Regions from separate parts of the Streptosporangium brasiliense genome, predicted to be linked through region 4. Evidence: predicted binding sites of a transcription regulator. Region 4 holds the regulator's gene; each other region holds the start of a gene.
What was found. Region 4 encodes LexA, which represses DNA repair genes until DNA is damaged. Its sites were predicted from a motif close to TCGAACANNTGTTCGA; they were not measured.

Region 1 (4,206 bases), on a different contig from region 4:
CGTGGAGGAGATCCTCGCCACCATGGCGTGACGGCTGGGGAAGGTTCACCGCGTCCCGTCACGGAGATAGAGACCAGACGAGCATCCGACGCATTGAGCGGTGAGCCAGCGATGAGCATCGACCAGCCGGCCGTGGAGACGGCGCGTGAGCGGATCAAGGCGGAACGTCTGCGGGAGCACCGTCCACCGAGCAGCGCGAGGGGTCTGCACCACTTCGCGCTGATCTCCTCCGACGTCGAGGCGACGATCGCGTTCTATCAGGACCTCCTGGAGTTCCCCCTCACGGAGATCTTCGAAAACCGTGACCACCGGGGGTCGAGCCACTTCTTCTTCGACGTCGGCAACGGCAACCTGCTGGCCTTCTTCGACTTCCCGGGCCTGGACCTCGGCCCCTACAAGGAGGTCCTCGGCGGGCTCCACCACATCGCCATCTCGGTGGACCCGTCGACCTGGGAGCGGCTGCGGGGCAAGCTGGAGGCGGAGGGTGTGCCGCACCGGATCGAGAGCGGCGCGTCGATCTACTTCAGGGACCCCGACGGAGCCCGCCTGGAGCTGCTCGCCGACCCGCTCGGCGAGATGTACGGCTTCCGCGTCATCTGAGGCCCCGGGCGGGACTGGCCGGCGCCCCGGAGGAGGAACCGGCGGTCATGGGCGCGGCCGGGAGGGGCCACACTTGGGGGATGCGCCTGTCGGAGTTCTGGAACCGGATGAAACTACACTTCGGCGACTCTTACGCCGAGTCGTGGGCCCGTGACTACGTGATCGCCGACCTCGGCGGCCGGACGGTGAACCAGGCGCTGGCCGACGGCATCGCCGCCAAGGACGTCTGGCGGGCCGTGTGCGGGGTGTCCGACGTCCCCGCACGGCTCCGCTGAAGGGCTGCGCCGTCCGGCTGTGTCGAAGGGCTGTGTCGGAGGGGTGCGCCGTCCGGTCGTGCTGAAAGGTTGCGCCGGCCGGTCCGAGACCGCGACCGCGTTCCGAGAGTGCGACCGCGGTCCGAGACCGCGACCGGTGGAAAGGCGCCGGAGCTCTCTCGGGGCGTGCGGTCAGGAGGCGCGGTCCAGCAGCTTCCGCACCAGCTCGGCCACGTGGCCGGGGGCCTCCGCGCTCTCCTGGCCGTCTGGCGACCACAGGAAGAGCCAGCCCTCCCTGGCCGGGCTGGCGAAGACGATCGTCTGTCTCCCGCTGCCCGGATGCCACACCCAGAGCACGGGAGCGGTGGCCCCGACAATGCGTCCCACCAGCCCTCGGCCGGACAGCTCGGCGGCCAGGGCCTCAAGGCGGGCCAGGCGTTGCTGGGCGAACGCAGCGGTCACGTCGGGCACCTCGGAGTCGTTTGCCTCCAGCATCACCCCAGGTCAGCCCGGTGGCAACAGGTCCGAGTGAATGCCCGGAAATGTCGCCTCAAGGATGGGGTCGCCCTCTCCTGTGACCTGCGGCGCCCCCGGGAGCGTCCGGTGCCGTTGAGCCACGATCGAACAATCGTTCGGCTATATTGGACACGCCGCCACCCGTGGCGTGCTCTCCAGAAAATGTCGGTGGCACCCCGTAGCTTTCTGGCAACCGATTCAACCCGCGACCCTTCAGGGGGCTCCCATGGCGGCTAACGACCGCGAGAAGGCGCTCGAGACCGCGCTCGCTCAGATCGAGCGTCAGTTCGGCAAGGGCTCTGTCATGCGCCTCGGCGATGAGACCCGCGCGCCCATCGAAGTGATCCCGACCAGTTCCATCGCCCTCGACGTCGCGCTCGGCATCGGCGGATTCCCGCGTGGCCGCATCATCGAGGTCTACGGTCCGGAGTCCTCCGGTAAGACCACCGTCGCCCTGCACGCGGTGGCCAACGCCCAGCGGGCGGGCGGCATCGCGGCGTTCATCGACGCCGAGCACGCCCTCGACCCGGAGTACGCCAAGAAGCTGGGCGTCGACACCGACGCGCTGCTGGTCTCCCAGCCCGACACCGGTGAGCAGGCGCTGGAGATCGCCGACATGCTGATCCGGTCGGGCGCCGTCGACCTGCTGGTCATCGACTCGGTCGCGGCCCTGGTGCCCAAGGCCGAGATCGAGGGCGAGATGGGCGACAGCCACGTCGGCCTCCAGGCCCGGCTGATGTCCCAGGCGCTGCGCAAGGTCGCCGGAGCGCTCAACAACACGGGCACCACCGCGATCTTCATCAACCAGCTCCGCGAGAAGATCGGCGTCATGTTCGGCTCGCCCGAGACCACGACGGGTGGAAAGGCGCTGAAGTTCTACGCCTCGGTCCGGCTCGACATCCGCCGCATCGAGACGCTGAAGGACGGCACCGAGGCGGTCGGCAACCGCACCCGGGTGAAGGTCGTCAAGAACAAGATGGCCCCGCCCTTCCGGGTGGCCGACTTCGACATCCTCTACGGCGTCGGCATCTCCCGCGAGGGCGGCCTGATCGACATGGGCGTCGAGCACGGCTTCGTCCGCAAGTCCGGCGCCTGGTACACCTACGAGGGCGACCAGCTGGGGCAGGGCAAGGAGAACGCCCGCAACTTCCTGAAGAACCACCCCGACATGGCCAACGAGATCGAGAAGAAGATCAAGGAGAAGCTCGGCATCGGCCCGCGCCTCGACAGCCCGGCCACTCCGCCGCCCGCCGCTGCCGCCCCGGCCCCGGCCGCGTCCGGCCGTGGCTCCAAGGCGGCCACTCCCAAGCCGGGTGACGTCTGAGCCGGGTTGATCGATGACGACGGGACCTGACTCCGGTCCGGCCGGCGCGGCCGGGCCGCGAGACTGGGGCGCCTGGCCGGACGTGCCGGAGGCCGGCTCCTCCGGGACGGGCAGGCGGGCAGGCGGCCGGTCGCGGCGCTCCCGCCGGGGGCAGCCGGGCGCATGGGAGGCGTCCGGCCCCGACTGGGAGAACGGCCCCGCCCCATACGACGGTCCAGCCTCATACGACGGCCCCGCTCCAGAAGGCGGCCCAGCGGAAGACGCGACGGGCCGCTCCGGAGGGGAGAGCCGGGGCGGTCGTGGCTCCCGGCGTGGTGGGAAGCGCTCCCGGGGCACCTCCCGGGAGATCCTGCCGGACGGGCCGGTCGAGGGGTCTCCGGCGAGCCAGGGGCCCGCCGCGGATCCGCAGGCCGTGGCCCGGGCGATCTGTCTGCGGCTGCTGACCATGGCGCCGCGCACTCGTGCCCAGCTCGCCGAGGCGCTGCGCAAGCGTGAGGTGCCCGAGGAGGCGGCGGAGGCCGTCCTCGAGAGGTTCTCCGAGGTCGGGCTCATCGACGACGAGGCGTTCGCCGCGGCCTGGGTGAGCTCACGCCACGTCGGGCGGGGTCTCGCCCGCAGGGCCCTCGCCTCGGAGCTGCGCCACCGCGGAGTCGACGAGGACACCGTCAAGGAGGCGGTGGAGCAGCTCGACCCCGAGCAGGAGGTGGAGACGGCCCGCAGGCTCGTGGCGCGCAAGCTCGCCTCGACGCGCGGGCTGGAGCCGGCGGTCCGGACCCGCAGGCTGGCCGGCATGCTCGCCCGGAAGGGATACGGCCCCGGGCTGGCCTTCCGTGTGGTCCGTGAGGCACTTGAGAGTGAAGAGGCGGAAAATCCCGCATTTTCCGCCGAGTTGGATTACCCACCCGACTAGCGAAAGCACGCTGAGTTATTTGCCGCCGGAATTCCCCGGCGGCGGCTGCTCCGCGGGCCGGTGCCGGATCCTCGGCGCCGCCGGGGATCCGGCGATGTCACCGGGCCGGGCGGGGATGTTGGGGAAAGAAACATCGGCTTCCCATGTTTGAACGGTCCCCAACCGGGCTTTGCTTGCCCGTGACTTGTTTGACGCTTAATCTCGACGGCAGTGAGGAGTTACTCCGCGCAGTGCGGATTGTCATAACGGCGAATTTACGGACGAGCAGGCTTGGCGGATGTGGGCGGACGGCGTGTCGGCGGGAGTGACCGGCGCAGCGTCGGCCTTGGGTTGATATCTGTTCCGGTGGCGTCGGCGCCTGGGCTTTCCGTGCCGTGCGTGTGACCCTCGCGTGCTTGATATTTGCGACGCGAGGAGGGCGGGGCGCGCATGGATCCGGTTGTGATCGTCATATTGGCGGGGGCGGTCGCGGTTCTTGCCGTGGTGACGATAGCCGCGCTGATCGTGTTGCTGCGCCGCACCGGGGCGGGCGGCGGGACGGGCGGTCCCTCCCCCGAGCAGGAGGCCGAGATCCAGACCGCGCTGGAAGATGCCAGACGCGA
Region 2 (4,206 bases), 1.2 Mb from region 4:
CGTTGACCAGCGTGGACTTGCCCGACCCCGAGACGCCGGTGACCGCGGTGAACACCCCGAGGGGGAACTCCACGTCCACGCCCTTGAGGTTGTGCTCGCGGGCGCCCTTCACCGTGATCTGCCGCTTGCGGTCACGCTTGCGGCGCTTGGCGGGGATGGCGATGCTCCTGCGCCCGGACAGGTAGGCGCCGGTCATCGAGCCCTCGGAGGCCAGCAGGTCGGCGACCGTGCCGGAGACGACGACCTGGCCGCCGTGCTCACCGGCGCCGGGGCCGATGTCCACCACCCAGTCGGCGGCGGCGATGGTGTCCTCGTCGTGCTCGACCACGATGAGGGTGTTGCCCATGTCCCGCAGCCGGATCAGGGTCTCCAACAGCCGCTGGTTGTCACGCTGGTGCAGGCCGATGGACGGCTCGTCGAGCACGTAGAGCACCCCGACCAGGCCCGAGCCGATCTGGGTGGCCAGCCGGATGCGCTGGGCCTCGCCGCCGGCGAGGGTGCCCGAGGCGCGGTCCATGGTCAGGTAGTCGAGACCCACGTCCAGCAGGAAGCCCATCCGGGCGTTGATCTCCTTGACGACCCGCTCGGCGATCTGCATGTCCCGGTCGGACAGCCTGAGCCCGGCCAGGAACTTCGCGCAGTCGCCGATCGACATCGCCGAGACCTCGGCGATCGAGCGGTCCTCCACCGTGACGGCCAGCGAGACCGGCTTGAGCCTGGCCCCCTTGCAGGCCGGGCACGGGATCTCCCGCATGTAGCCTTCGTATTTCTCCCGCATGCCGTCGCTCTCGGCCTCGGCGTGGCGGCGCTGCACCCAGGGGATGGCCCCCTCGAAGGTGGTGTAGTAGGAGCGCTCGCGGCCGTAGCGGTTGCTGTAGCGGACGTGGACCTGCTCGTCGTAGCCGTGCAGCAGGGCGTTGTGCGCCTTCTTCGGCAGCTTCTCCCACGGGGTGGTGAGCTTGAAGCCCATCGCGAGGCCGAGCGCCTCGACGAGGCGGATGAAGTAGTCGCTGGTGTGCCCGCCGGCCCACGGGGAGATCGCGCCCTCGCCCAGGGTCTTGTCCGGGTCGGGCACGACCAGGTCGGGGTCGACCTCCATCCGCACCCCGAGACCGGTGCACTCGGGGCAGGCGCCGAAGGGCGAGTTGAAGGAGAACGAGCGGGGCTCCAACTCCTCGAACGACAGGTCGTCGTAGGGGCAGTAGAGGTGCTCGGAGTAGAAGCGCTCACGGTTGGGGTCGTCCTCGGGGAGGTCGACGAACTCCAGCGTGATCGTGCCCCCCGAGAGCTGCAGTGCGGTCTCCACGGAGCCGGTGAGGCGGCTGCGCGCGCTCTCCTTCACCGCCAGCCGGTCGACGATCACCTCGATGTCGTGCTTCTCCTGCTTCTTCAGCGTCGGCGGCTCGTCCAGCCGGACCACCGTGCCGTCGACACGGGCCCGGGCGAAGCCCTTGACCTGAAGCTGGCTGAAGAGCTCGGCGTATTCGCCCTTGCGTCCGCGGATCACCGGGGCGAGGACCTGGAAGCGGGTCCCCTCCTCGAGCTCCATCACGCGGTCGACGATCTGCTCCGGGCTCTGCCGGGCGATCGTCCGGCCGCACCGGGGGCAGTGCGGCTTGCCGATGCGCGCCCAGAGCAGCCGGAGGTAGTCGTAGACCTCGGTGATCGTGCCGACCGTCGAACGCGGGTTGCGGCTCGTCGACTTCTGGTCGATCGACACCGCGGGCGAGAGCCCCTCGATGAAGTCGACGTCGGGCTTGTCCATCTGCCCGAGGAACTGGCGGGCGTAGGCCGACAGTGATTCGACATAGCGACGCTGACCTTCGGCGAAGATGGTGTCGAAGGCCAGGCTGGACTTGCCCGAGCCGGACAGGCCAGTGAAAACGATCAGAGAGTCTCGCGGCAGGTCCAGCGAGACGTCCTTGAGGTTGTGTTCGCGTGCGCCACGCACGATGAGGCGGTCAGCCACAGCAATCCCGACGTCGTTGTAGAGGGTTAAGAGCGGTCGCGGGAAGACTAGCGAGGGGGCCCGACAATTTCGGGGCGGCGCCTGGGGGCCGAACTTCCCGGCCCTCTCCAGACTACGGTCTTCCCGTGAGCCTTACCGGTCACTTGATGCATCGACCACATGTTCCAACCGCGGCGACACGGTGTTTTATGCCCTGGCCCACCTCCCCACCCGGGTGATGGAGTGAGGAGATGGATGTCGTAGAAGCTTTCCAGGCCGAGCTGGCCGCCTCTACCGGCCGGCTGCTGGCCACCGCCGCGAGACTGTCCGACGCCGACGTCTCGGCCCCCTCCCGGCTGCCCGGCTGGACCCGCGGGCACGTGCTCGCCCATGTCGCCCGCAACGCCGACAGCCACGTCAACCTGATGACGTGGGCCAGGACCGGCGTCGAGACCCCGCAGTACCCCGATGCGGGGGCGCGCGACGCCGGGATCGAGGCGGGAGCCGCACGGCCGGCGAAGGAGCAGCTGGCCGACCTGGAGGAGAGCGCGGCACGGCTGGCCAGGGCGGCCGCCGCGGTGCCCGCCGAGGGGTGGGCGACGATGGTCGGCGGCGCCCACCCGCCCAGCCACCCGGCCTGGTACGTGCTGGTCCGCCGGCTGCGCGAGGTCGAGATGCACCACGTGGACCTGGGGGCGGGCTACGAGTGCGCCGACTGGCCGGAGGCCTTCGTCCGCAGGGAGTTGCACGACGCGATGGTCTCCTGGCCGCATGAGCTCGGCACGGTCAGCGAGATCGTCGTCGAGGAGGTCAAGGACGGCGAGGAGCATCACCAGGTCTGGCCGGGCCTCGGGACCGGGCCGGTGCTGCAGGGCGACGCCTGGGCCCTGCTGGGCTGGCTGACCGGCCGCTCGCCGGGGGCGGGGCTTAGGGTGATGCCCGAGGGGACCAGCGGCAACCGGCCCGCCGGTGCCGGGCGGCCGCCCGCGCCGCCGCCGTGGCCGACCACGTCCGCGCCTCCTCATCTGCCCGCTACCCCGCCCGAGGAGTATCCGTGACGTACACAGGTGACGTGCAGGTCGGCGGCCCGGCCGACGTGCGCGAACTGCCCGCCCTGACGATCTCCAAACTGGCCGTCGGCCCCTTCGACAACAACGCCTACCTGCTGCGGTGCAACAAGACCGGGGACGGTGTGCTCATCGACGCCGCCGCCGAGCCGGACCGCCTGCTGGAGCTCATCGGCGACCGGCCGATCAGCAAGATCGTCACCACCCACCAGCACGGCGACCACTGGCAGGCCCTGGAACAGGTCGCCGCGGCGACGGGCGCGGCGGTGGTCGCCCACCCGCTCGACGCCGCCGCGCTGCCGGTGCCGGTGGACCTGGAGGTCGGCCACGGCGACGGGGTCACCGTCGGGGTGGTCACGCTGGAGGTGATCCACCTGCGCGGGCACACGCCGGGCTCGATCGCCCTGCACCATCCCGGTCACCTGTTCACCGGCGACTCGCTGTTCCCCGGCGGCGTCGGCAACACCAACAAGGACCCGGAGCGCTTCACCCAGCTCTTCACGGACGTGTCGGAGCGCGTCTTCGACCGGCTGCCCGACGAGACCTGGGTCTATCCGGGTCACGGCAGGGACACCACGCTGGGCGCCGAGCGCCCCTCCCTGCCGCAGTGGCGCGAGCGCGGCTGGTAGCCCTCACCCGGCCCACCCGGCGCCCTCCGGGCGGACGGGCGGAGCCTCGCCGCGCCCCAGGGAACGCGACCGGTGGGCGGGCGGAGCCTCCGGCCGCGCCCCGGGAGGGAACACGACCGCCGGGCGGACGGGCCGGGCTTCTGGGGGAACGCGACCGGCGGACGGAGGGGCCTCGGGCCGCGCCCCCAGGAGGAACACGACCGCCGGGCGGACAGGCCGGGCCCCGGCGGGAACGCGGCCGGCGGGCACGGAGACCGGCGCACGGCGGTCCTGGCCCGCGCGCCGGTGCCCGGAGCCCTCAGGTGATGCTGGCCGACTCCTTGCGCTCCTTGCGCTTCTCCCGCTTGAACATCAGGATGCGCAGCGGGATGGCGGCCACGATGGCCACCTGCATGATGGCGCCGACCTTGATCAGGGTGTCACCGCCGGGCAGGCCCGCGGCCCAGATGGTCAGGCAGGCGACGTTGATCATCATCCAGGCGAGCACGACGGCCGCCAGGTTGCCCTTGGGCTTGGGATACTCGATCCGGCTCACCATAAGGTAGGCCACGCCGAAGATCGG
Region 3 (4,206 bases), on a different contig from region 4:
TTGCGCTCCGCCATGGCCCGGTGGACGACGTCGTGCCACCACTGCCCGGGGACCCCGTGGAAGCCGTAGGCCAGACCCACCGGAGTCCCGTCGGAGCGCTCGGCGAACAGGCAGGCGAATCCCGGATGGAGGGCGTGGTTCCCCATGATCGTCCTGCGGCCGGGGAGCTGGTCGACCGGCGGGTTCATCGCCGCGGTGTAGATCTCCAGGACCGCGTCCAGCCGGGTGGTGAACTCATCGGGGCCGACCCGTCGCAGTCCGATCACGCCACGCACCCTAGCAGGGCAGACGTCGCCGGGGATGTCGAAAGGGGTGTAAGCGGTGTTTAGTATTTTTCATAAAATTACTAGAGCGCTTTTTGCCGGAGGACCGGCCGCGGGACCCCGGGCGGCGGTCATCGTTCCACCTCCACCGGGGTGCCGCCGGTGATGCGGACCAGCTCGGCGAAGGTGATGGGGAAGACCGTGTGCGGGTGACCGGCGGCGGCCCAGACGGTCTCGTGCCGGTCGAGCCAGACGTCGACCAGCGTCCTGAGCGGTGCGGGGTGGCCGATCGGGGCGACGCCGCCGATGACCTGGCCGGTGGCGGCGCGCACGAAGTCCGGGGCGGCCCGCCGCACCTTCGCCGCGCCGACCGTCTCGGCGATCAAGTCGGTGTCCACCCGGTGGGCGCCGCTGGTGAGCACCAGCAGCGGGTCTCCGTCGGCGTCGAAGACCAGGCTGTTGGCGATGGCGCCGACCTCGCAGCCGAGCTGCGCGGCGGCGGTCACGGCGGTCGGGGTGGCCTCGGCGAACACGACGATCTCGCCGGTGACGCCGTGCTCCTCCAGGACCGCGGCGACCTTCTCGATGTTGGGATGCAACTTTTCTGGCACGCGGCCACTCTAAACAGATTGACCATTGATTGCCGCTTCATCACCTCTGGCTGAGACAGGCGGTTCATACGTTATGGTCCCTTGGTTCAGGCACCGGTGAGATGAGGGGATGATTTCAGGTGGGGGTTGAACGGCAGCTCGGAGTGGCTGCGCTTATGACGGCGGGGGCCGTGCTCGTCGCCTCGCTCGGCTCGGTCGGCGTCGCGAACGCCCAGCCCGTGACCCCGGCGGCCCCGGCCGTCGTGGCGCAGGCCGGCGCGCAGGCCGCGGCGCCCGAGTTCGTCGCGCCCGGCAAGACGCTCAAGATCGGCGCCAAGGGCAACGAGGTCAAGGTGCTCCAGGGCCGGTTGAAGGAGCTCGGCTACGCGCCCGGCAAGATCGACGGCCGGTACGGCGGGGCCACCCAGGCCGCGGTCTGGGCCTTCCAGAAGGTCAACGGCATCTCGCCGACCAGCACCGTGGCGAGCAGGACCTGGAACGCCCTGGAGGCGCCCAAGGCGCCGAAGGTGCTGGTGCCCGGCGGCAAGCCGACCCGGGTCGAGATGAACCTCGCCAAGCAGGTCATGGTCCTCTACGTCAACGGGCAGGTGAAGCTGATCAGCCACACCTCCTCCGGCAGCGGGATCCCCTACTGCGAGACGGCGAACTGGAACGGCAAGGTCCAGCGCTTCTGCGGCGACGCCCGCACGCCGACGGGTGACTACAAGACGACCTGGCGCAGGAGCGGCTGGCACAAGTCCTACCTCGGCCAGCTCTACAACCCGATCTTCTTCAACGGCGGCATCGCCTTCCACGGCGCGCTGTCGGTGCCGCTGGCCCCGGCCTCGCACGGCTGCGTCCGGCTCCCGATGAACGTGGCGGGGATGCTCCCCAGCCTGCTGGGCAAGAACGTGCCGGTGCACGTGCGCGGCAAGTTCGTCCGATAGCCGCAGGTCGAAGCCCCGGGAGATCCTGATCTCCCGGGGCTTTGCCGTCCCCGCAGGGATCGAACCTTTGTTCGTCGCTTTACTTGACACTATGAGTGATCGAATTTATGTTCGATGCAATGACGTGAAACTCGCGGATCACGTCCAGGGTGGTCGACCATGCCCACGCCGTCGTCGCGGACGGCCGGGCCCGGTCGGGACGGACGGGGAGAGGGGAAGCTCCTCGTCCGGCCGCCCGGGGAATTTGTCGGTGGGGTCTGCGAGTGTTGACACCACCGGTGAAGACGCCGGGAGCCGCTTGCGACCTAGGAGGCTGAAGCACATGACCCCTCGGCCCAGCGATCCCGGCGGGCCCCGGCTGTCGACCACAGCGCGGGCGCACCTGGCCGATGCCCGTGACTGCCTGGAAGAGGCGGCCGCCGCACGGACCCCCGCCACCCGTTACGTCGCCGCCCACCTGGCGGCCCTCAGGGCGGCCGCCGCCGTCCTCGCCGCCCGGCCACGCCCCATGGACGGCCGCAGGCGCCGGCTGCGCAGCGCCTGGGAGCTGCTGCCCGAGGCCGAGCCCCGGCTCGCCGACTGGGCGCCCTACTTCGAGATCAGCGCGGCCAAGCGGGCCGCCGCCGAGGCCGGGATGACCCGCATGGTCTCGGCGCGGGACGCCGAGGAGCTGATCTCCGAGGCGGAGCGGTTCGTCGCCGCGGTGGAGAGCCTGCTCGGCGTGCCCACCCAGCCCGCACTCCCCGGCCGCGTCCCCCTCGCCGGTTAGCGCCCCGGCCCGCCGTCCGGCCGGCGTTCCCGCCTGCCGGCGTTCCCGCCTGTCGGCGTTCCCGCGGGAGGCGCACCGGCTGCGCTCCCGCCTGCTGGCGTACCCGCCTCCGGCCTGCCGTCCGGCGGCCCTCCTCGCCGTCCGGCGCAGGCCGATCGGGCCGATCAGGCCGCCGAGGAGGCCGAGGAGGTCGCCTGGCGGGCCGCGCGGTGGCGCAGCAGGAGCATGGCGGCGTCGTCGCCCAGTGGGCGGCCCACATGGCGCAGCAGGTCGGCGCGGAGGGCGTCCAGGGCGAGCTGCGGGTCGGCGCCGTTCAACAGGTGCGCCCTGGCCGGGAGCGGATAGAACTGGCCCGCTCCGTTGCGCGCCTCGATGACCCCGTCGGTGTAGAAGAGGACCTGGTCCCCCGGCTCGAACGGGATCTGGTGCGGCACCGGCTCGCCGGCCTTCAGCGGGCCCATGCCCAGGGGGAGCGCCTCGTCCGGGGGATCGGCGAACCAGTGCCCGCCGCCGGAGCCGAGCACCATGGGCGGCGGATGGCCGCAGTTGATCACAGTGATCGAGGCGCCGCCGGTGATCTCGGCGAGTATGGCGGTGACGAACTGCTCGCCGGACAGCTCCCGGGTCAGGGCGTTCTCCAGCCGGGCCACCAGGCCCTGGAGCTTCGCCTCGTCGTGGGCGGCCTCCCGGAAGGCGCCCAGCACCACCGCGGCGGTCTCCACGGCCTCCAGGCCCTTGCCCTGGACGTCTCCCACGATGATCCGCACCCCGTGCGGGGTGGTCACCACCTCGTACAGGTCACCGCCGATCCTGGCCTCGGCGGTGGCCGAGGTGTAGGAGACGGCCACGCCGATCTCCGGCCCGGCCCGGCGCGGCACCGGCCGCAGCAGCACCCGCTGGGCCGCCTCGGCCACCGAGCGGACGTCGGCGAGCTGTCGCTCGTGGCGGAGCCGTCCGGCGCTGGCCAGCACGCTGGCCATGGTGACGCCGAGGATGGCGCCCATGGTGATGTTGGTGCGGGAGGTCCAGAGGATGTCGTTGTAGAGGCCGAGCGCGACGCACAGCGCCAGGGCGATCACGCCGACCACCGTGGTCCGGGCCAGCCCGCAGGCCACGCTGGCGAAGGCCGGCCCCAGGGCCAGCAGGGGCAGGAGACCGGCCGTCGGGCCGGAGCCGAAGTCGATCAGGGCCACCACGGCCATGACGATGAAGGGGAGCAGCTTCAGGGTGTCCTGGGTCCTGCTGCCTCCGACGGAGGTCAGCAGCCTCAGGAACGCGCGGGTCTTGGTCGACCCCAGTGACGCCATGAGGGCGTCGCGGCGGCTTCTCGGGCGACGCTGAGAGTGATCATGCCGACCATCTCCCCCTGCCATGTCCACCACATCTCGTTAAATGCCATGTTTGCCTTTTCCTACCACAGGGATGGTCATCCGTGGCGCGATGCGGGCGATGTTCTAACGAGAGGGCGAGATTTCCCGGTGGGTGGGTGCGCCGGCCCCGGCGCACCCACAGCCGGACGGATCGTCAGAAGGACTCGACGGCGCGGCGCGCCTCGGGGTCCAGGACGCCCCAGTTGATGAGCTCCTCGGTCAGCTCGGTGGGGGACTTGTCATAGATCACGGCAAGGGAGCGCAGGT
Region 4 (4,206 bases):
ACTGCTTGATCTCGGTCTCGAAATCGGCCAGGGTCTCGAAGCTCCGGTAGACCGAGGCGAACCGCAGGTAGGCCACCTCGTCCAGGTCGCGGAGGGGCCCCAGGATCGCCAGCCCCACCTCGTGGGCCGCGATCTCCGCCGCCCCCGTCGCCCGGATGCTCTCCTCCACCCGCTGGCCCAGCTGGGCCAGCGAGTCTTCGCTGACCGGGCGTCCCTGACACGCCCGCCGGACACCGGCGATCACCTTGTCCCTGAAGAACGGCTCGGTCACCCCGCTGCGCTTGCTGACCATGAGCAGCACCGTCTCCTGCGTGGTGAACCTGCGCCCGCACTCCGGGCACGTGCGCCTGCGGCGGATGGCCCCGCCGTCCTCGGTGGACCGGCTGTCGATGACCCGGGTGTCAGGATGGCGACAGAACGGACAGTGCACGCGCGTCGCCTCCTTGAGCCGGCGAGTGGCCCACCTTCTCGTGCGTTTCCGGGCGTCTGACGAGACGCTCGCGCACGCCCCCCGAATAGTCGAGGTGCGGTAATGGAAACACAATCTATGGTGAAGCACGCCGATTAAGCCACTAGATGTTGTGGTCAACGGTAGAAGTGTCGGACCATGAACGCAAGTTGAAACGGCCCTGTCGGACGAAGTCGCTGATCAGCGCATCACATCCGCACGGGCCGGGCGTGTCACCCCTCCATCGGCCCCCGCCACCCTCCGGCGACCCCCCGCTACCCCCTCGGCGGCCCCGATCACCTCCACCAGGCACCCGACCGTCTCCACACCGGCCCCGGCCACCCCGGCCGCCCCCGCACGCGCGTCCGCGGCGCCGTCCCCGGTCCGTCACCTCACACGTGGGCCGGGCCCGCCGGCCACGCCCCTCAGGGAGCGGAGCCGTCAGGCAGGTAGAGCCGGGCCCCGGGCCGGATCACCGAGTCGGACAGGCCGTTGAGGTCCATGATCTGGCGGACCGTCGGGGCGGGATCCCCGTCCCGCGTCACCGCGTCGGCGATCTCCCACAGCGTGTCGCCCCCGTGCACCACGACCCACGGCAGCCCCTCGTGACCTCTCCGCTCGAAGGCCGAGGCGGCGTCGATGCGCGCGCCGACCCAGAGCGCCCCCAAGGTGACCAGCGTGAGCGCCGCCACCACCACGATCCTCCCCCGCCGGGTGAGCCGCAGGGGCGGATCAGGATATCGGATGTTCCCCGCGGGCCCGGGACGCCGGACGGGCGCGCGCCCGGGCCCCCTCTTCGCCGTGGTCGTCTTCATGATGGCCCCCCACCCCTTCGACCTGGCCGAACACATGTCGAAGAAAGATCGGCGAATCGAACACGATGTCGATCGAACTCCCGTACGATGTTGTACACCACGCCACCGCTGATTTCGAGAACGACTCGAACAATTGTTTGAATACGATCTTCAACGGGGGTACGGTCGCTGTGTGCGACGTAAGAGATACAGACCGGGAGGCGAGGAGACCGCATGAACGGGCACGACGAGAACGGTTCGGCCGTCAGCGACCTGGCGGTGCGCAGGCGTGACTCCCTCGGCCTCACCCCCAGGCAGCGGAAGATCCTTGAGGTGATCCGCGACTCGGTGCAGCAGCGCGGCTACCCGCCCTCCATGCGGGAGATCGGCGAGGCGGTGCAGCTCACGAGCACCTCCAGCGTGTCGCACCAGTTGACGGCGTTGCAGCGCAAGGGCTACCTGCGCCGCGATCCGCACCGCCCCCGCGCGCTGGAGGTGCGCCTGCCCGGCGAGCCGGTGCTGTGGGTGGACCCCGACTCCGGCACCGACGAGGCCCCGGTCAGCCGCCCGACCGCGGCCTACGTGCCGCTCGTCGGCCGGATCGCCGCCGGTGGCCCCATCCTCGCCGAGGAGAGCATCGAGGACGTCTTCGCCCTCCCCAAGCAGCTCGTCGGCGAGGGCACGCTCTTCCTGCTCCAGGTGACCGGCGACTCGATGATCGACGCGGCCATCGCCAACGGCGACTGGGTGGTCGTCCGCCAGCAGCCCGTCGCCGACAACGGCGACGTGGTCGCCGCGATGATCGACGGCGAGGCCACGGTCAAGACCTTCAAGCGCAAGGACGGCCATGTCTGGCTCGTCCCGCACAACACCAACTACGACCCGATCCCCGGTGACGAGGCCACCGTCCTGGGCAAGGTCGTGGCGGTTCTGCGCAAGCTCTGAGACGGCACACCACGAGGAGCGGGGTCCCCGATCGGGACCCCGCTCCTCGTCATGCGCCCGAGGCCGCTCGCAAGGCCGTACGGCGAGACCTCCGTCCCAGCCGTTCCGGGCTCCCCGCCCGCTATGGGCTCCCGGGCCGGTGTGGGCTCCCGCCGTTCCGGGCTCCCTGATCGGGACGGGCTCTCCGGCCGGTATGGGCTCCCGCCGTTCCGGGCCCCCGACCGGGACGGGCTCCCGAGCCGGTGGGGCTCCCCGACCGGGACGGACTCCCCGCCCCTCCGCCGGTGATCAGATCTCCTTTGTGGGGGCCGGGCATGTTTGTGGGGGTGCCGGGCATGCGCTGATTCTGTTTTCGGCTCGGCATAAGCCACAGGCGACGAAATTTCGGCAATTGCTACCTGTAGCGACCTTTCCGGGGATCGCGAGACGTTCTACGCTCGCTCCCCACAGAGCGCGGCGGGCCCGTGCCGTCCTCGCGGGGGAGGGGTGCGGGGGATCCCAGCCGCCCGCCTCGACAGCCGAGGAGCGCCCTCATGCCTCGCCGCCTCCCCGAACCGGCAGCCGACCGCGGCCTCCTGCTCCACTCGGGCCCGTTCCACCAGGCCCTGCGCGCCTGCATCCGGGAGAACGGCCTGCCACTCGACCGCATCCGGTCCCGCCTGGCCCAGCGCGGGCTGACGGTCGCGCTGTCCACCCTGAGCGACTGGCAGCGGGGCCACCGGCGCCCCGGCGGCGAGCAGTCCATGCTGGTCGTCACGGCCCTGGAGGAGATCCTTCGCCTGCCCGGCGGCTCGCTCACCCGCCTCCTCGACCGCGGGCCGGGGCTGGACGGGCGTTCCGGGGCGCTCGGCGAGCCGCTGGACGCGCTGCCGGGCTCACGCGACCAGGACGCCGTCGTCATCACCCAGCAGCAGAAGGTGCTGATCGACGCGGCGCGGATGTGCGCGTCGGTGTGGACCCGCACCCTGGTCAGGGCCCGGCGCGACGGCATGGACCGGTATGTGGTCAGGTCGTTCGTCGATCCCGGCACCGATCTCGAAGGGTGTGAGATCCACGCTCTGGAGAACTGCAGGGTCGGCACCGTCCTGCGGCACCAGCGGCGGGCGGTGATGGTCGCCGAACTGCTCTTCGACCATGTGCTCCGGGCCGGTGACACCTGGGTCTTCGAGTGGGAGAGCGTCGACAGGCCGACGCGGCCGTGCGTCGACCACGGCCACGGTTTCCGGCAGCCGGTCGCGCATTTCCTGCTCCAGGTGCGGTTCGATCCCCTGGCCCTGCCGGCCGAATGCCATTCCTACGTCCGGTCCGGACCGGACGAGACGCCTTTCCGGACCGGTGTCCTGGTGCCCACCGCCCATCACACCGTCCACATGGCCGCCTCCGACGTGGCCGACGGGGTGCTGGGCATCGCCTAGCGCTGGCCGTAAACCTCTCCCCGAGCGGTTGGGCCCCCCGAAATTTCGCACCATTGACGGCGCGGGGGCGCGTGATTACGTTCAGCTCAAATTGACAGTAAAGTTTCCTGTTAATTAATCCCCCGGTTCCAGGTCGTAGAGGCGGTCGCCCATGAGAAATCGACTTGTCCTGAAACTCTTAGGCGTGGTGGGGGCGGTCCTCCTCCCGCTGGGAGGGGCCGTCGCGACGGCGCCCGGCGCGTCGGCCGCCGTGACCGTGCCGATCCGGGCCAACGCCGGCGGATCCGCGCTCACCGACGCGGCGGGAGACCAGTGGGTCGCCGACAAGGCCTACTCCAGCGGTGACTGGGGCTACCAGACCAGCTACGGAGGCGGCTCGACCACCGGCGCGATCGCCGGGACGACCGACGACTCCCTCTACCAGAACTACAACACCTTCAACGGCTGGGGCGGCTACCGCTTCGACGTCCCGAACGGCACCTACCAGGTGACGCTGAAGATGGTCGAGGACTGGGCCAACGCGGCCGGCCAGCGCAAGTTCGACGTCCGCGTCGAGGGTGCCAACGCCCTGACCGGCTTCGACATCTTCGCCTCCTGCGGGGCG

Region 1: the regulator LexA is predicted to act here: its motif matches at 1,475-1,490, upstream of recA (recombinase RecA).
Region 2: the regulator LexA is predicted to act here: its motif matches at 2,121-2,136, upstream of uvrA (excinuclease ABC subunit UvrA).
Region 3: the regulator LexA is predicted to act here: its motif matches at 1,860-1,875, upstream of J2S55_RS05145 (SAV_6107 family HEPN domain-containing protein).

What each region holds. Positions count from the first base shown of each region.
Region 1 is NZ_JAUSRB010000001.1:626,660-630,865, forward strand. It holds gene J2S55_RS02755 (pyridoxal phosphate-dependent decarboxylase family protein) at 1-31, shown strand, start outside; gene J2S55_RS02760 (VOC family protein) at 112-600, shown strand; gene J2S55_RS02765 (DUF3046 domain-containing protein) at 681-875, shown strand; gene J2S55_RS02770 (hypothetical protein) at 1,047-1,349, opposite strand; gene recA (recombinase RecA) at 1,597-2,694, shown strand; gene recX (recombination regulator RecX) at 2,708-3,604, shown strand; gene rny (ribonuclease Y) at 4,034-4,206, shown strand, end outside.
Region 2 is NZ_JAUSRB010000002.1:5,293,505-5,297,710, reverse strand. It holds gene uvrA (excinuclease ABC subunit UvrA) at 1-1,969, opposite strand, end outside; gene J2S55_RS32770 (maleylpyruvate isomerase family mycothiol-dependent enzyme) at 2,200-3,006, shown strand; gene J2S55_RS32765 (MBL fold metallo-hydrolase) at 3,003-3,644, shown strand; gene pssA (CDP-diacylglycerol--serine O-phosphatidyltransferase) at 3,943-4,206, opposite strand, start outside.
Region 3 is NZ_JAUSRB010000001.1:1,153,514-1,157,719, forward strand. It holds gene J2S55_RS05130 (GNAT family N-acetyltransferase) at 1-266, opposite strand, end outside; gene J2S55_RS05135 (YbaK/EbsC family protein) at 395-874, opposite strand; gene J2S55_RS05140 (L,D-transpeptidase family protein) at 994-1,800, shown strand; gene J2S55_RS05145 (SAV_6107 family HEPN domain-containing protein) at 2,123-2,569, shown strand; gene J2S55_RS05150 (PP2C family protein-serine/threonine phosphatase) at 2,734-3,876, opposite strand; gene bldD (transcriptional regulator BldD) at 4,094-4,206, opposite strand, start outside.
Region 4 is NZ_JAUSRB010000002.1:4,124,595-4,128,800, reverse strand. It holds gene nrdR (transcriptional regulator NrdR) at 1-430, opposite strand, end outside; gene J2S55_RS27640 (LysM peptidoglycan-binding domain-containing protein) at 874-1,140, opposite strand; gene J2S55_RS27635 (hypothetical protein) at 1,181-1,417, opposite strand; gene lexA (transcriptional repressor LexA) at 1,477-2,187, shown strand; gene J2S55_RS27625 (hypothetical protein) at 2,721-3,602, shown strand; gene J2S55_RS27620 (glycosyl hydrolase family 18 protein) at 3,754-4,206, shown strand, end outside.